Regions from separate parts of the Klebsiella sp. M041 genome, predicted to be linked through region 1. Evidence: riboswitches for the same ligand, from Rfam matches in the RefSeq annotation. Region 1 holds a riboswitch; the other holds the start of a gene.
What was found. Region 1 has a riboswitch for cobalamin ahead of AC6CWS_RS11815 (cobyrinic acid a,c-diamide synthase CobB). Riboswitches for the same ligand answer to the same signal wherever they lie in the genome.

Region 1 (7,618 bases):
CGCGCCAGCAGCGCCGCTAATAGCGGGAATGGCGTATCGCGGCGGCAGCCAATTCCGGCGACCACCCGCTGCGGCACCAGCTTCCAGTGCGGGACGGCGATCGGCGGCAGTTCGTTGCGCAGCGTGACGCAGACCAGCGCATCCAGCTCGGGAAGCTGATGCAGATCGGCCACGGTGATAAACCCCCGCCGGTCGCAGTGGCGGACGTCTTCATCCAGCTCTTCGTCCCACCACAGACCGACGCGCTGATGGCTGACCAGCATCTGGTTGACGGTTTTCACCGCCGCGCGGAAGTCGCTCATCCGGGCATTAAGCTGGAATGCCAGCGTATCCAGGGCCGCCAACTCGTTGACGTCGGTGGCGGTGGTGATCACCGGGTCGGCGCCGAGCATCCCGGCCAGATAGCGGCTGAGGGCATTCGCGCCCCCCGCATGGCCGGAAAGCAGGCTAATGACGTGCTGGCCACGTTCGTCGATCACCACCACGGCCGGATCGCTGAACTTATCATTGACCAGCGGGGCCAGCACGCGTACCGCGATCCCGGTGGCGCCGATGAAAATCAGCGCCGAATAGCTGCTGAAGGCCTCGCGCGCGGCGCTGGCAAAACCGTTTTCAAAGGGGAGAAAACCCTCTTCCAGCAGCTTCTCGCTGGTAAAGCAGGTTAACGGCAGCATCGCCGCCAGCCGTTTCGCCAGCCGAACGCCCCCTGGCGTCAGGCAGAAAAGTGCGATTGATTCAGGCTTTACGGTATTCATGGCTAAAGTCCGCCGCGTAGAGTTTTGAGTAGTGATACTCAGAGCCCAGGAAATTCCCGACCAGAATGAGCGCCGTTTTGCGGATCCCCGCCTCGCGTACCTTGTCGCCGATATCCGCCAGCGTACCGCGTACGGTCTGGCTTTCCGGCCAGGTCGCTTTATAGATCACCGCCACCGGCGTGGTTGCCGGATAGCCGCCTTCAATCAGGCGCTCCGCTACCCGGTGAATGCGCTGCACGGAAAGGTAAATCGCCATTGAAGTCTGGTGGCTGGCAAATGATTCAAGCTGCTCGCGCGCCGGCACCGGCGTGCGCCCTTCAAGGCGGGTGATGATCAGGCTCTGGGAGACTTCCGGCACGGTGTACTCGACGCCCAGCTCCGCCGCCGCGCCCAGAAACGCGCTGACGCCCGGCACCACCTGCCAGTCGATACCGCGTTTGGTCAGCTCTTCGCCCTGCTCGCGGACCGAGCCGTACAGCGACACGTCCCCGGTCTGTAAACGCACCACCGTTTTCCCGGCTTTAACGCCGGCTTCCATCAGGTCGAGAATTTGCTCCAGATGCAGTTCGGCGCTGTCGTGACACTCGGCGCCGGGCGGACAATACTCCAGCAGCTCGGTGTTTATCAGCGACCCGGCGTAGATCACCACCTGGGCCTGCTGCAGCAAGCGGTAGCCCTTGAGGGTAATCAGCTCACGGTCGCCCGGCCCTGCGCCAACGAACCACACACAACGGGGGTCAAATGTCTCAGCCATGGTTTTCTTCCTTCTGACAGGCGATAACAAAAACGGGATTATTCGGTTTGAAATAGTGGCCGCTGCCCAGCGCGGTCAGCGATGAAACGTTCAGCTGCAGGCAATCAACCTGTTCGATTCCCTTCAGCCGCAGATAGTCGAGAGCGGCGTTCAGGTTCTCCTGCAGGATAAAGGTCATCACCAGGCGACCGCCGGGGTAGAGCTGCTGCCACGACCAGTCAATCAGTTCGTCGAGGCGGCCGCCGCTGCCGCCCATAAAAATGGCGTCGGCCCGCTCGGTCATCACCATCGGCGCTTCGCCGGGCAGGATCTCAATGTTGCCGCAGGTGAAATGCTGGCGGTTTTCGTCCAGCAGCCGGAGAGCCGCGGGGTTGCGTTCGATGGCGGTTACCTGCAAAGAGGGATACTGCAGCGCCGCCTCAATCGACACGCTGCCGGTACCGGCGCCGATATCAATCAGGTGGCTTGCCCGGTGCAGTTCAAGTTTGGCCAGCGCCAGCGCGCGAACCGCTTCTTTGGTCATCGGCACCTTCTCGCCGCGCAGAAAAAGCTCATCTTTCATCGAGGATCACCACCGCGTTCATCTCATATTCGGCATCGACCTCACTGACCAGTAGCCAGTGGATCCGCTCGTTATCCATCGCCAGATTTTCGCCAATCACCATCCAGCGATACCCTTTACCCCGCGCCGCCAGCTGGGCGGCGATTTCCCGCGGCCCGCAGCGCCCGTCGGTCACCATCGCCACCTTGCGCTGACGCGCCAGCTCATCAAAACAGACGTCTCGCCCGTGGCTGCTGGTCAGCCAGATATCGTTCATATCAATACCGGCCTTCGCGCAGAGATACTGCACCGCGCTGATGCCGGGAATAATGCGCACGCGATCGATGCCAAAGTGGGCGATCAGCCGCGTGCCGATGCCGTAAAAGAGCGGGTCGCCGGAGGCCAGCACCACCACCTTCTGCGCTGCGCGTTCGCCGAGCCAGACCAGCAGTTCGGCAATATTGGCGCCCAGCGCAAACCGTTCGCCGTCAAACTCAGGGAACTGCTGCAAATGCCGCTGACCGCCGACCAAAGCGTCTGCACTGGCGACCGCATCTTGCGCCGCCGGCGTCATCAAATGCAGGCCTGACGGCCCCATGCCAACCACCGTTAACATGACATCTCCCGCGCAATCTCGGCCACCGGGCGATTGCTGCCGAGGACCTTGTTATCAAAGGAGAACATGATGGCGTCGCAGACGGGCGGCGTTTTGGTAAAACGCAGCATCTGCATCACCCGCAGGCAGATGCGTTCAGCAAGATGGTTATAGATAGTCTGAAAACCGTACGCGTCAATGTGCTCCATCGCCGCTTCGGTGGTATCGCATTCGCTCACCAGTTGCAGCAGCGCCAGCGGCGCCCCCAACAGCGCCAGATGTGCGACCAGCGTTTCCATGCGCGCATCGGCGATATGGCTGTGGGTATGGAAGATCCCGGCGGCGACTTTAATCAGCTTGCCGGGATGGCCAATCAGCACAATCTGACGGAACCCGAGGCGGACGGCCTCTTCAATCATGTAGCCGACGAAGTTGCTCATGGTGACCACCACCTGCGAGTCGATGCCCATCTGCTCGCGGACGAAGCGTTCACCGTGGTTGCCCGGCACCAGCACCACCCGCTCCAGCCCCGCCGCGCGCTTAATTTCCAGCTCCAGCGACAGCGAACGCTTCCAGCTCTCTTCCGACATCGGCGTCACGATACCGGTGGTGCCGATAATCGAGATACCGCCCAGGATCCCCAGCCGCGAGTTATAGGTTTTCTGCGCCCGCGCCTCGCCCTCCGGGGCGAAAATCTCTACCGTCGCCCCGCGCGACGGGCCTATCGCTTCGCGCACCGCCGACTCAATGGTGTGGCGCGGGGTGCGGTTTATCGCCGGGCTGCCGATAGGCAGGCCGATTCCTTTACGGGTGATGGTGCCGATACCTTCGCCGCCGCGCAGGGTTATCTCGCCGGAGTCGTCGAGCGTCACGCGAGCGAAAATCAGCATGCCGTGGGTGGCGTCAACGTCATCGCCGCCGTCTTTACGAATCGCGGCGATCGCCTGCTGCCCTTCGACGTGCGGCGATTCGACGTTAAGACACAGGCTGACGCCGGAAGGAGTCACAATGGAGACCTGATGAATGAGGTGCTGGCGCATCACCATCAGCGCCGCGACCTTTGCCGCCGCCGTCGCGCAGGATCCGGTGGTATAGCCTTTACGCAGCGCCTTACCGTTGTGCCACACCGGGGCGTCGAAGGATTGCTCGCTCATCTCGCCCCCTGTAAGTGGTATAAAATGGCGTTGACGATAGCGGCGGCGACGTTGCTGCCGCCTTTACGACCCAGCGCGGCAATGCCCGGCAGGCCGCTCTGCGTCAGGGCGTCTTTCGACTCCGCCGCGCCGACGAAGCCGACCGGCACGCCAATCACGCCGTTGACCGCGACATCATGCTCCAGCAGACGAAACAGCGCGGTGGGCGCATTGCCGAAAACAAACACCTTCTCGCCCTCTTCGGCAACCGCAATATCGACCGCCGCCATCGAGCGGGTCATCCCCTGCGCTTTGGCCTCCGCCACCACGCGCGGATCGCTGATATAGCAGCGGCACTCGCCGCCGAATTTCGCCAGCAGAGTTTTATTGATCCCGGAAAGGGCCATGGTGGTATCGGTATAAAGCGTGCAGGGCTGGCTCAGGGCGGCGCTTAAGCGAGGAAGCACGTCGGGAGAAAACCACAGGATATCCAGCCAGTCAAAATCGGCGGTGGTGTGGATCACCCGCTTGATAATGGCTTCGTGTAGCGGGCTGGCAAAGCGGTAGTCCGGGCGGGTCTGCGCAATAATGTCGCCAATAATGTCGAAGCTTTTCGCCTCAATCGCCTGCGGTTGCTGGATATAGTGCATTCATTTGTCCTCAGGCTGCGCCGACCAGCCAGAACCGGATCGCCATAAACAGCGCCAGCGCCAGGGTCGAAGACACCCACATCAGTCGAATCGTTCGGGAAATATCGTCTACGGAAACGTCGCGCGTCGCCTCGCCAATCCACGGCTTCTCCACGCGCTGACCAAAGTAATCGTTAGGGCCGCCAAGCCGGATGCCGAGCGACCCGGCGACGGCGGCCTCCGACCATCCGCAGTTTGGGCTGCTGTGGTTGTAGCGATCGCGCCAGCCGATGCGCAACGCGCGGCCACTCGCTTCACCACAGAGGAGAGCGGCGAGGCTGATAAGCAGCCAGCTCAGGCGAGCGGGGATAAAGTTGGCGACATCATCAAGGCGGGCGCTAACCATGCCGATGGCGCGGTATTTTTCGTGCTTATAGCCGACCATCGAATCCAGGGTGTTGACCGCTTTATAGGCCATCGCCAGCGGCGCGCCGCCGAGCAGCAGGAAGAAGAGCGGCGCGATAATCCCGTCAACGGTGTTTTCCGCCACCGTCTCAACAACCGCGCGATTAATCTGCTGCGGCGCAAGCTGCGACGTGTCGCGCCCGACAATCCATGACAGCTTGCTACGGCTTTCCGCCAGATCCCCCGCGCGCAGCGGTCGCTCGACGTCCCGCGCCGACTGCGCCAGACAGCGTCCGGCCAGCACGGTGAAAATCATCCAGACCTCAACCAGCCAGCCAAGCCACGGATGAATCCTCTGCGCCAGCGTCAGCACGCCCCAGCAGACGCCCCACGTCAGTCCGACTACAACTATCCACATCACCCCGCCGCCGATGCGCAAGGCAACATCGCTACGGCAATAGCGGCGCACGCCGCGCTGAACGGCGGCGATCAGGTTGCCAATCCAGCGCACCGGATGCGGCCAGCTTTGCGGATCGCCGATGATAAAATCGAGAAGCCAGGCAACGCCCCATGCCAATAGCGTCATAGCGCGCTCCTTGCCGCAGCCAGCCAGTGGTTGAGTATGGTGGGGCGCTGCGCAAAATGCAGGTGCAGATAGCTGGCGAACGCGTTGCCCACCTGCCAGCCGCCGGACCACTGCTGAAGGGTCATACCGTCGCGGACCTTGCGGCAGGCCAGAACCGCCGGGGACTCGTGAGTAAAATCCGAGTAGTGAAATTCATGTCCGCGCAGGGTTTCGCCCGGCGCCGCCAGCAGCGTTTGCCGCATCGCTCGCGCCTCGCAGTAGCCAAAGCGGGTAAGCCGTTTGCCCATTTTGCTATGGCCGGGAATAAGGTTGGCCATCGGGTAGATATCACCGTTGGCGTCTTCCAGGGAGCTGCCGAGATACATCAGACCGCCGCATTCAGCGTAAATCGCCACCCCGCGCCGGTGCGCCTCCTGCAGCTGCGCCAGCATCGGCGTATTGGCCGCCAGCGCGGCAGCATGAATTTCCGGATAGCCGCCGCCGAGCCAAATCATCTGGCACGGTGGAAGCTCGCTATCGTGCAGCGGGCTGAAGCGCACGATATTCACTCCGCACCGTTCAAGCAGCGAGAGGTTGTCCGGGTAGTAAAAGTTGAAGGCCTCGTCGTCGGCCAGCGCCAGCGTCAGGCCCGCGCCAGCATCAGGGGACGGCAGCGTCGGCCACTCCCCGGCGGGTAGGATGGAGAGCTGGCTGAGGGTAAGAAGCTGTTCAATATCCAGCGTTTGCGCCAGCGTTTGGGCAAAATCGCGCCACGGCTGCTGGTTAACCAGCGACTCGCGGGCGGTAACCAGTCCCAGATGGCGTTCGGGTAGCGCCACCCCTTCCACTCGCGGTACGTAGCCGAGCACCGGCAGCTCGCAGTAGCGTTCAATGGCGCCTTTGAGAAGCTGATAATGGCTTTCGCTGTTGACGCGATTGACGATAACGCCGGCAATGTTAAGACTGGGGTCGAAGTGTTGAAATCCCATCACCGTGGCGGCGATGGAGGTGGAAACCGCTTTGCCATCTACCAGCAAAATGACCGGACAGCCGAGCTGTTTAGCCATCGCGGCGGTGCTGCAGTAGCCAGGGTCGGTACCGAAGCCGTCATAAAGCCCCATCACGCCCTCAATGACCGCGATATCCGCCCGCTGCATCTGTTCGCAAAATAGCGCGTTAAGCACCGGTTCCGGGAGCATAAAGCTGTCGAGGTTGCGGGAAGCGACGCCGCTGACGGCGGTGTGCCAGCCGGTGTCGAGGTAGTCCGGGCCGACTTTGCAGGGCTGAACCCGCATGCCGCGCTGCTTCAACAGGCTGAGCAGGCCAAGCGTGACCGTAGTTTTACCACAACCGCTGCCGGTACCTGCAAGAATGAATGCGTGCTGCCTGGCTGCCATACCCCGATCCTGTGCCGGGTGGTAGGGCTGCGTGCATTCCCAGTCTTTCGACTGTACGCATCTGAGCAACCCACTTCCCACCGAAGTTGTTGATTATTACCGACAGGCAGGTCTTCTGGCTTAGCGTCGTCCTCCCCCATCCTTCCCAATCCGGTAAGCAGATCAGTGGCTAAATATGGGTTCGTCAGCATCACAGCAGCGGGGGCTGCGGGGGATTCACACCCCCTTCCCTGGCGCCTGTCGGTTTTATCGAGCGGGATGAAACCCACTCGAATGATTCCCGGAACATCTTACGGAAGCAGGATGGCTTCCGTCGTGCTTAATTTTTAAATACCAAAGCTATTTCATTACGCCGATAGCGCGCTGAAAGCCATTTCGGATATCACTCTATCCCATCAAATAAATAAAAACTGGTGCAGTTTATCGTTCTCTCATTATTATTTTGTTGCGCTATGACAATTTATTGCTGTGAATGAGATATTTTCATTTTAGAATGAGCAGGATACGCGGGTATAACAAAAACTGGCGATAACAAATTATTGTCATTTAAACTGACTCAGTTTGTGATCTGGCGTTAATTTGCTGGCGATAGGCCTGCGGAGTCACCTGATAGGCCTGGCGAAAAACTTTGCAAAAATAGCTGGTTTGCGAAAATCCTAAATTCCGCGCAATGCTGGCGATGCTCCAGTCGCTGTGGCATAGCAGCTCTTTGGCGCTCACCATCCGCTGATGGTTCACCCAGGCATTAAAGCCGATACCCGGCTTTGTTGAATAAATCGAACTTTTGCTAAGTTGAAGGATCAGATCACGCATCTTCCCGACAACGCAGACCGTTCCGTGGCAA
Region 2 (7,618 bases), on a different contig from region 1:
AGCTCCGCCGACCCCAGCATTTCAATCCGACATTCATTGGCAAAGCGGTCTATCAGCTCACGGGTATAAGGACGCTTTACGGTGCCGCGCGTCGCCAGCAGGCCGACAATGCCGTTCGCTGTTAAGCGGGCGGCGGGCTTGATCGCCGGCACCACGCCGACAACGGGGAAGGCGAACTTTTCACGCAGAGCAGGCAGGGAGACGGTACTGGCGGTATTGCAGGCGATCACCGCCAGCGCCAGGGGATAACGCTGCTGGACAGCGGTGACGATTTCCACAACGCGCTCAACGATAAACGCCTCGCTCTTCTCGCCATAGGGGAAGGCAACGTTATCGAAAGCATAGATGTAATGCAGATTCGGCAGCAGCTGCCGAATCTCATTATAAACCGACAACCCACCGACGCCGGAATCAAACACCAGCACGGTGGGACGTGGATCAGAAGGTGTAGCTGCCAGACAAGGTGTATTCCCGTCCTGCAGATTGGTAGCCATAAACTGTCTCGTAATCTTTATCGAACAGGTTGGCTATTTTACCACGAACTGTCAGGTGTGAGGTGACGGGATACGATAAACCGACATCCCAGAGGCTCAACCCACCCATATTGACGGTACGCGAGTTGTCGTAATCATAATCGTAGCGCTTGCCGATGTAGTGATACGTCACATCCCACCCCAGATCGTAGACCTGGCCGTTCAGCTCGTATTTCACCTGCTGCTTCGCCCGGCGATAGAGGATCTTGTTAGTTTCATCATCGCGAGGGTCAACATACTGCAGCGTCAGATGGTGCTCCACCGGCCCTGTGGTGACATTCCCCGTCCACTCCAGCCCCTTGATTGTCGCAGACTTGACGTTGTAATAGGCGTTGTTGTCGTAATCGATGAGGTTTTGAATCTCATAGCGATACGCGGAGAGACGCCAGTCGACCGGCCCCGTCAATCCTTCGAGGCCCGCTTCCCACTGCTTCGACTCCTCTGGCTTCAGGTTCGGGTTAGAGGCGATGCCAAAACGTTCTGCGCCGTACTGCTGTCCGAGGGAGGGGGCGAGGAATCCTGTACCGTACGAGAGCGTTGTCCGATAACCCTCGATAAATTCCCAGCCTGCCGCCGTCTGCCAGGTACCGTGCCAGCCAAACTGCTCGTCATGATCCTCACGGCCGGAAGCTTCCAGCGTCACGCTGTCAATCTGCTGCTGGCCCGTCAGATAAAGACCGGTGGTATCGCGCTTATACACGTCGGTACTGGTCGTTCCGCTGGATTTCAGCTTCTCCTGTTTCCAGTCTACGCCACCGCTCACTGCGCCATGGCCCACCACAACATTATTTCCCCATTGGATATAGCGTTGTTCCATATCATCCAGGGTGGTGCCCGCGGCATAGCGGCCAGCGTCGCTGCTGTAGTTGTAATCTTTAATACGCTGATAGTTCGCAATCAGCTGGGAGGAGTAAATTCCGGAATGGTAGTGCAGACCGGTGTCCCAGGATTGGGTATAGGACTGATCTTCATCGTTTCCACCTGCGTAGCCCCAGTTACCCTGGTCATAGTCAGCATTGGCGGAATAACCATAGCCGCGGAAGAACCCCGAGAAGTTGTCATCGAACTGATGCTGTACCCCGCCCCATAGCATTTTATTGCGGTAGCCGTCGCGATCGCTGTCGCCGCTATAAGAGGAGTTCGGCTGGACGTTAAACCCTTTGGTGGTCTGATAGGCGCCGGCAGCGGTAACCAGCGTATCGCCAAACCGCTTGTTAAAGGCGCCATCGTAGGACTGATAGCCATTCGTTCCCGCGCCGGCGTTGATCTGCGAACGCTCAGCATCGGTCATGGTGATGATGTTCACCACCCCGCCGATCGCCCCGGAGCCGTACACCGCGGAGCGCGGGCCGCGGATGTATTCCACCCGCTGTACAAGAGAGATAGGGATCTGACTGATATCCACGCCATTGGAGATCCCCGGACGCGCCATCGGCACACCGTCGATCAGCACCAGCACGTGGCGAGCCTCCGTTCCCCGAACATACAGCGAAGCGCTCTGCCCCATGCCGCCGTTGCGGGCAATATCGACCCCGGGAAGACGACGCATGACATCGTTTAAATCTTTGGACTGCCAGCGGTCGATGTCATCGCGCGTCACTATATCGGTCGGCGCCAGCACGGTATTGACCGGCTGTTGAAAACGGTTTGCTGTCACCACCAACGTGTCTGAATTGCTGTCCTGCGCCCAGCCGGAAAATGCCGTGACGGATAAGGCCGTCATCAGCGAAGCTTTTTTAATCATTGTAAAAGCATCCGAAACAGAAAAAGGATGCCGCAGGTTTTATCAGTTGCTCGCGACGATAAAACCCAGTGCGACGTATTCCGGCAGGTCTTCGGGCTTGGAGGTTGTTTCAAGAAATAATGACTTCCCACGGCTAACCGCAGTGTCTGCACCGAGTGCGCTCATTTCTCACCTTCCTTACCGCTGCGCGTCAGCCCCAGATTTCCACTGGGTTCCCTTTTAACTCACAGGACCGGTAGGCGAATGCTACAATCAGAAACATATAGATGTCCAGACTGCTAATTATATTTCCCGCGGCATTCGAGGCTGGACATCCCCGGCGCTTTCCCTACAATCCCCGCGTACTTATTTTATTCAGGATACATCATGACCCCCGAACACCTTCCTACCGAACAATACGAAGCGCAGCTGGCAGAAAAAGTCGTCCGTTTGCAAACCATGATGGCGCCTTTTGCCGCGCCGGTTCCGGAAGTGTTTCGTTCGCCGGTCAGCCACTACCGTATGCGCGCCGAGTTCCGTCTGTGGCACGATGGCGACGACCTGTACCATATTATTTTCGATCAGCAGACCCGGTCGCGGATTCGCGTTGACAGCTTCCCGGCCGCCAGCGCGCTCATCAATCAGCTGATGACCGCCATGCTGGAGGGCGTGCGCAACAATCCCGTGCTGCGCCATAAGCTGTTTCAGATTGACTATCTGACCACCCTCAGCAACCAGGCGGTCGTCTCGCTGCTGTATCATAAAAAGCTCGATGATGCCTGGCGTGAGCAAGCGGAGGCGCTGCGTGATGCCCTGCGAGCCCAGGGACTCAATGTGCATCTGATTGGTCGGGCGACCAAAACTAAAATCGAGCTCGATCAGGATTATATAGATGAACGCCTGCCGGTTGGCGGTCGGGAGATGATCTACCGTCAGGTGGAAAACAGCTTTACCCAACCGAACGCGGCCATGAACATTCAGATGCTGGAGTGGGCGCTGGATGTCACCAAAGGGGCGACCGGCGACCTGCTGGAATTGTACTGCGGCAACGGTAACTTCTCGCTGGCGCTGGCGCGTAATTTCGATCGCGTACTGGCCACCGAAATCGCCAAACCGTCGGTGGCGGCGGCGCAGTACAACATCGCCGCCAACCATATCGACAACGTGCAGATTATCCGCATGGCGGCTGAAGAGTTTACTCAGGCGATGAACGGCGTGCGTGAGTTCAACCGGCTGCAGGGTATCGATCTGCAAAGCTATCAGTGCGAGACTATTTTCGTCGATCCGCCGCGTAGCGGGCTGGACAGTGAAACGGAGAAAATGGTGCAGGCCTATCCGCGCATACTGTACATTTCGTGCAACCCGGAAACGCTGTGTCGTAATCTGGAAACGCTAAGCCAGACGCACAACGTTACCCGGCTGGCGCTGTTCGACCAGTTCCCGTATACCCATCACATGGAGTGCGGCGTTCTGCTGACCCGGAAATAGGCCAAAAAAAACCGGCAACGTCATATTGCCGGTTTTTTATCACTGGCGGATTATTCGGCGGCGGTATTTTTGCGGTTACGCATCTTGTAGCCGATCCAGAAGACCATCGCGACGGACAGAACGGCCGGGAAGAAGTTAGAGCCGATATCCGGGTACTCCGCACGCACGACGGTGCTGTACAACAGCACCCCGAGAATAAAAATAAAAAAGGCGGCGGCCAGGCCCGGTAGCCCGACGGGCATACTGCGATTCTGATAGCGCTGATGCAGACAGTAGACCGTCAGCAGCAGGGATAAGATGGGGAAGACGGAAAACGGAACTATCGAACTGAACAGCGCCGCAAAGGCGCCATTAATAGATAACCCGGCAATCAGCGCCAGCAGCAGCGTACCTTTATCTTGAACTGAGTGTTTCATTGCTCGTCCTTCACGTTATTCGGAATGATGTGACATTTTTTCTTGTTCACGGCGATACCAGTAATACGCGCCTTTAGAGATCATTCTGAGCTGCAGTACCAACCGTTCTTCCAGCTGTCGGCGCTGTTCAGGGCCGACATCCAGCGCTTCCGCGCCAGCGCTAAAAACGATGGTGACCATAGCTTCAGCCTGCGCTTCGGTAAAGGCGCGCGGCATATGGTTTTCGAGTTCTAAATAGTCGGCGAGTTCCGCAATAAAATGCTGGATTTCGCGTGCGACGGCGGCGCGAAACGCCGCAGACGTTCCCGAGCGTTCGCGCAGCAGCAGGCGGAAAGCGTTCGGGTTATTACCGATAAACTCCATAAAGGTCGAGACCGAGGTGCGGATCACGCTGCCGCCTTTGGCAATCCGCTGGCGCGCCTGGCGCATCAGCTGGCGCAGCATCAGTCCGCTCTCATCGACCATCGTCAGGCCTAACTCATCGACATCGCGAAAATGACGATAAAAGGACGTCGGCGCGATCCCTGCTTCCCGCGCCACTTCACGCAAGCTCAGGCTGGCGAAACTCCGCTCAGCGCTAAGTTGGCTGAATGCCGCTTCCACCAGCGAACGGCGGGTTTTTTCTTTTTGTTGTGCTCTTACGCCCATCACGATGTATGAATCCTTCCAATAGCCCTGCTGGCACTATACCAGAGATTAAAACTAATCGGTTTGCCCTGGATTGTGAATGATTGTTTACGAGCCGTTTCTGCTTTTATGCCGCAAAAAAGCACAACGATAATTGGGTTAAAGCGCAGCGAATGTTATCATCGTGTTTATTTTATGTATAAAACAGGTGAGTAATGCCATGTCACACTCTTGGGATTATGATGCAATAGTGATTGGTTCCGGTCCTGGCGGCGAAGGCGCCGCCATGGGACTGGTGAAACAGGGAGCACGCGTTGCCGTCATCGAGCGCTACCATAATGTCGGCGGCGGTTGCACCCACTGGGGCACCATCCCGTCGAAAGCCCTCCGCCATGCCGTCAGCCGTATTATCGAGTTTAACCAAAACCCCCTCTACAGCGACCACTCCCGCCTTCTTCGCTCTTCTTTCGCCGACATCCTTAACCATGCCGACAGCGTCATCAACCAGCAGACTCATATGCGCCAGGGATTCTATGAGCGCAACCACTGTGAAATTCTGCAGGGCAATGCCCACTTCGTTGATGAGCATACTCTGGCGCTGGAGTGCCATGATGGCACGGTCGAGACGGTGACCGCGGAGAAATTCGTTATCGCCTGCGGATCTCGCCCCTATCATCCGGCGGATGTCGATTTCCACCACCCGCGCATCTATGACAGCGATTCGATTCTCAGCCTGCAGCATGAGCCGCGCCATGTGATCATTTACGGCGCCGGGGTAATCGGTTGTGAATATGCGTCGATCTTCCGCGGCATGGAGGTGAAGGTCGATCTGATCAACACCCGCGATCGTCTGCTGGCCTTCCTCGATCAGGAGATGTCAGATTCGCTCTCCTATCACTTCTGGAACAGCGGCGTGGTCATTCGCCACAACGAGGAGTACGAAAAGATTGAAGGCGTTGATGACGGCGTCATCATGCATCTGAAATCCGGGAAAAAGCTCAAAGCGGACTGCCTGCTCTACGCCAACGGCCGCACCGGCAATACCGACACTCTGGCGCTGGAAAACATCGGTCTGCAGACCGACAGTCGCGGCCAGCTGAAGGTCAACAGCATGTACCAGACCGCCCTTCCGCACATCTATGCGGTTGGGGATGTCATCGGCTATCCGAGCCTCGCCTCCGCGGCGTACGATCAAGGACGCATTGCCGCCCAGGCGCTGGTGAAAGGCGAAGCCTCAGCGCATCTGATTGAAGATATCCCGACCGGGATCTACACCATTCCGGAAATCAGCTCCGTCGGGAAAACCGAGCAGCAGCTGACGGCGATGAAAGTGCCGTATGAGGTGGGTCGCGCTCAGTTTAAACACCTGGCGCGGGCGCAAATCGTTGGCATGAGCGTGGGAACCCTGAAGATCCTGTTCCACCGGGAAACCAAGGAGATCCTCGGCATTCACTGCTTTGGCGAACGCGCAGCCGAAATCATTCACATCGGCCAGGCGATCATGGAGCAGAAAGGTGGTGGTAACACCATTGAATACTTCGTCAACACCACCTTTAACTACCCGACCATGGCAGAAGCGTACCGGGTTGCCGCGCTGAACGGCTTAAACCGCCTGTTTTAACGCCTTGTCGAAATGGCCATCCATCGTGCCGCGGATGGCCTCAGCCAGATGTTCATAGCGGCTGCGCAGCGGTGAGCCCGGACGGTAAACCAGACCGATGGTGCGTCTTGGCTCTGGCTTAATGCACGGCAGGTAGACCACGCCATCGCGTTTTCTTTCCTGCGGCACTGCCAGCGCAGGCAGCAGGGTAATACCGCTGCCTGCCGCCACCATATTGCGCAGCGTTTCCAGGCTGGTCGCGCGGAAGTGGGTATCCTCATCCGCCCCCGCTTCAAAGCAGAAGCCCATCGCCTGATCGCGCAGGCAGTGGCCATCCTCCAGCATCAGCAGCTTTTCACCGGCCAGATCCGACATCGGCACCCGGTCGCGGTTTGCCCACGGATGATCTTCATAGATAGCCAGCATCATCGGCTCATCGAACAGCGGCACCTCGATAAAGGCCTCGCTCTCTTTGACCAGCGCCAGGATGGCGCAGTCGAGCTTACCGCTGTCGAGCTGAGCCAGCAGCTGATGGGTCTGCGCTTCGTGCAGATACATTTCCAGCTTCGGGAAGGTCTGATGCAGCATCGGAATGATGTGCGGTAGCAGGTACGGGCCAATTGTCGGGATCAAGCCGATATGCAGCGGCCCGGACATGGTTTCCCCTTGTTGGCTTGCCATCTCCTTGAGCACTTTTACTTCGCGTAACACGGTACGCGCCTGATCCACCAGCAACAGCCCCGCCTGGGTAAACAGAACCTTACGGCTGGTGCGCTCCAGCAGCATGACGCCAAGCTCATCCTCCAGCTTGCGGATCTGTCCGCTGAGCGTCGGTTGGCTCACATGGCATGAGTCAGCCGCCCGCCGGAAGTGGCGGTGTTCGGCGAGCGCTACCAGGTATTCAAGATCGCGAATATTCATTATTCATCCTCCATCGCCACGATAGTCCATGGCGATAGATAGCATAGCAACGAACGATTATCCCTATCAAGTTTTCTGTTCAATAATACGCCCATAAAGACGGTGAACCTGTGAAAACCACTGACCCGTCACACTGTTTCTCTACCCGAACAACTAAAGCCAACGTGAACTTTTGCGGACCTTGCGTCCGCTTTTTTTTTGCATAAAAAACCCGGCGTCGCTGGGCTCGGCCGGGTCAGGGAAGACAGATATCTGTGGATTAACTCAGACGGGCCTTCGCCTCGTCGATAGCCTGCGCCACCTGCTGCGG

Region 2: another riboswitch for cobalamin. It lies ahead of btuB (TonB-dependent vitamin B12 receptor BtuB); the one in region 1 lies ahead of AC6CWS_RS11815 (cobyrinic acid a,c-diamide synthase CobB).

The regions. Positions count from the first base shown of each region.
Region 1 covers NZ_JCAXWU010000007.1:268,542-276,159, forward strand. The annotation lists gene cbiG (cobalt-precorrin 5A hydrolase) at 1-755, opposite strand, end outside; gene AC6CWS_RS11785 (cobalt-precorrin-4 methyltransferase) at 736-1,509, opposite strand; gene AC6CWS_RS11790 (decarboxylating cobalt-precorrin-6B (C(15))-methyltransferase) at 1,502-2,071, opposite strand; gene AC6CWS_RS11795 (cobalt-precorrin-7 (C(5))-methyltransferase) at 2,061-2,666, opposite strand; gene cbiD (cobalt-precorrin-5B (C(1))-methyltransferase CbiD) at 2,660-3,799, opposite strand; gene AC6CWS_RS11805 (cobalt-precorrin-8 methylmutase) at 3,796-4,428, opposite strand; gene cbiB (adenosylcobinamide-phosphate synthase CbiB) at 4,439-5,398, opposite strand; gene AC6CWS_RS11815 (cobyrinic acid a,c-diamide synthase CobB) at 5,395-6,774, opposite strand; cobalamin riboswitch at 6,863-7,030, opposite strand; partial or broken gene AC6CWS_RS11820 (helix-turn-helix transcriptional regulator) at 7,321-7,536, opposite strand; partial or broken gene AC6CWS_RS11825 (hypothetical protein) at 7,567-7,618, shown strand, end outside.
Region 2 covers NZ_JCAXWU010000017.1:717-8,334, forward strand. The annotation lists gene murI (glutamate racemase) at 1-494, opposite strand, end outside; gene btuB (TonB-dependent vitamin B12 receptor BtuB) at 439-2,277, opposite strand; cobalamin riboswitch at 2,343-2,529, opposite strand; gene trmA (tRNA (uridine(54)-C5)-methyltransferase TrmA) at 2,644-3,744, shown strand; gene AC6CWS_RS20410 (YijD family membrane protein) at 3,795-4,160, opposite strand; gene fabR (HTH-type transcriptional repressor FabR) at 4,176-4,811, opposite strand; gene sthA (Si-specific NAD(P)(+) transhydrogenase) at 5,008-6,408, shown strand; gene oxyR (DNA-binding transcriptional regulator OxyR) at 6,391-7,308, opposite strand; gene argH (argininosuccinate lyase) at 7,568-7,618, opposite strand, start outside.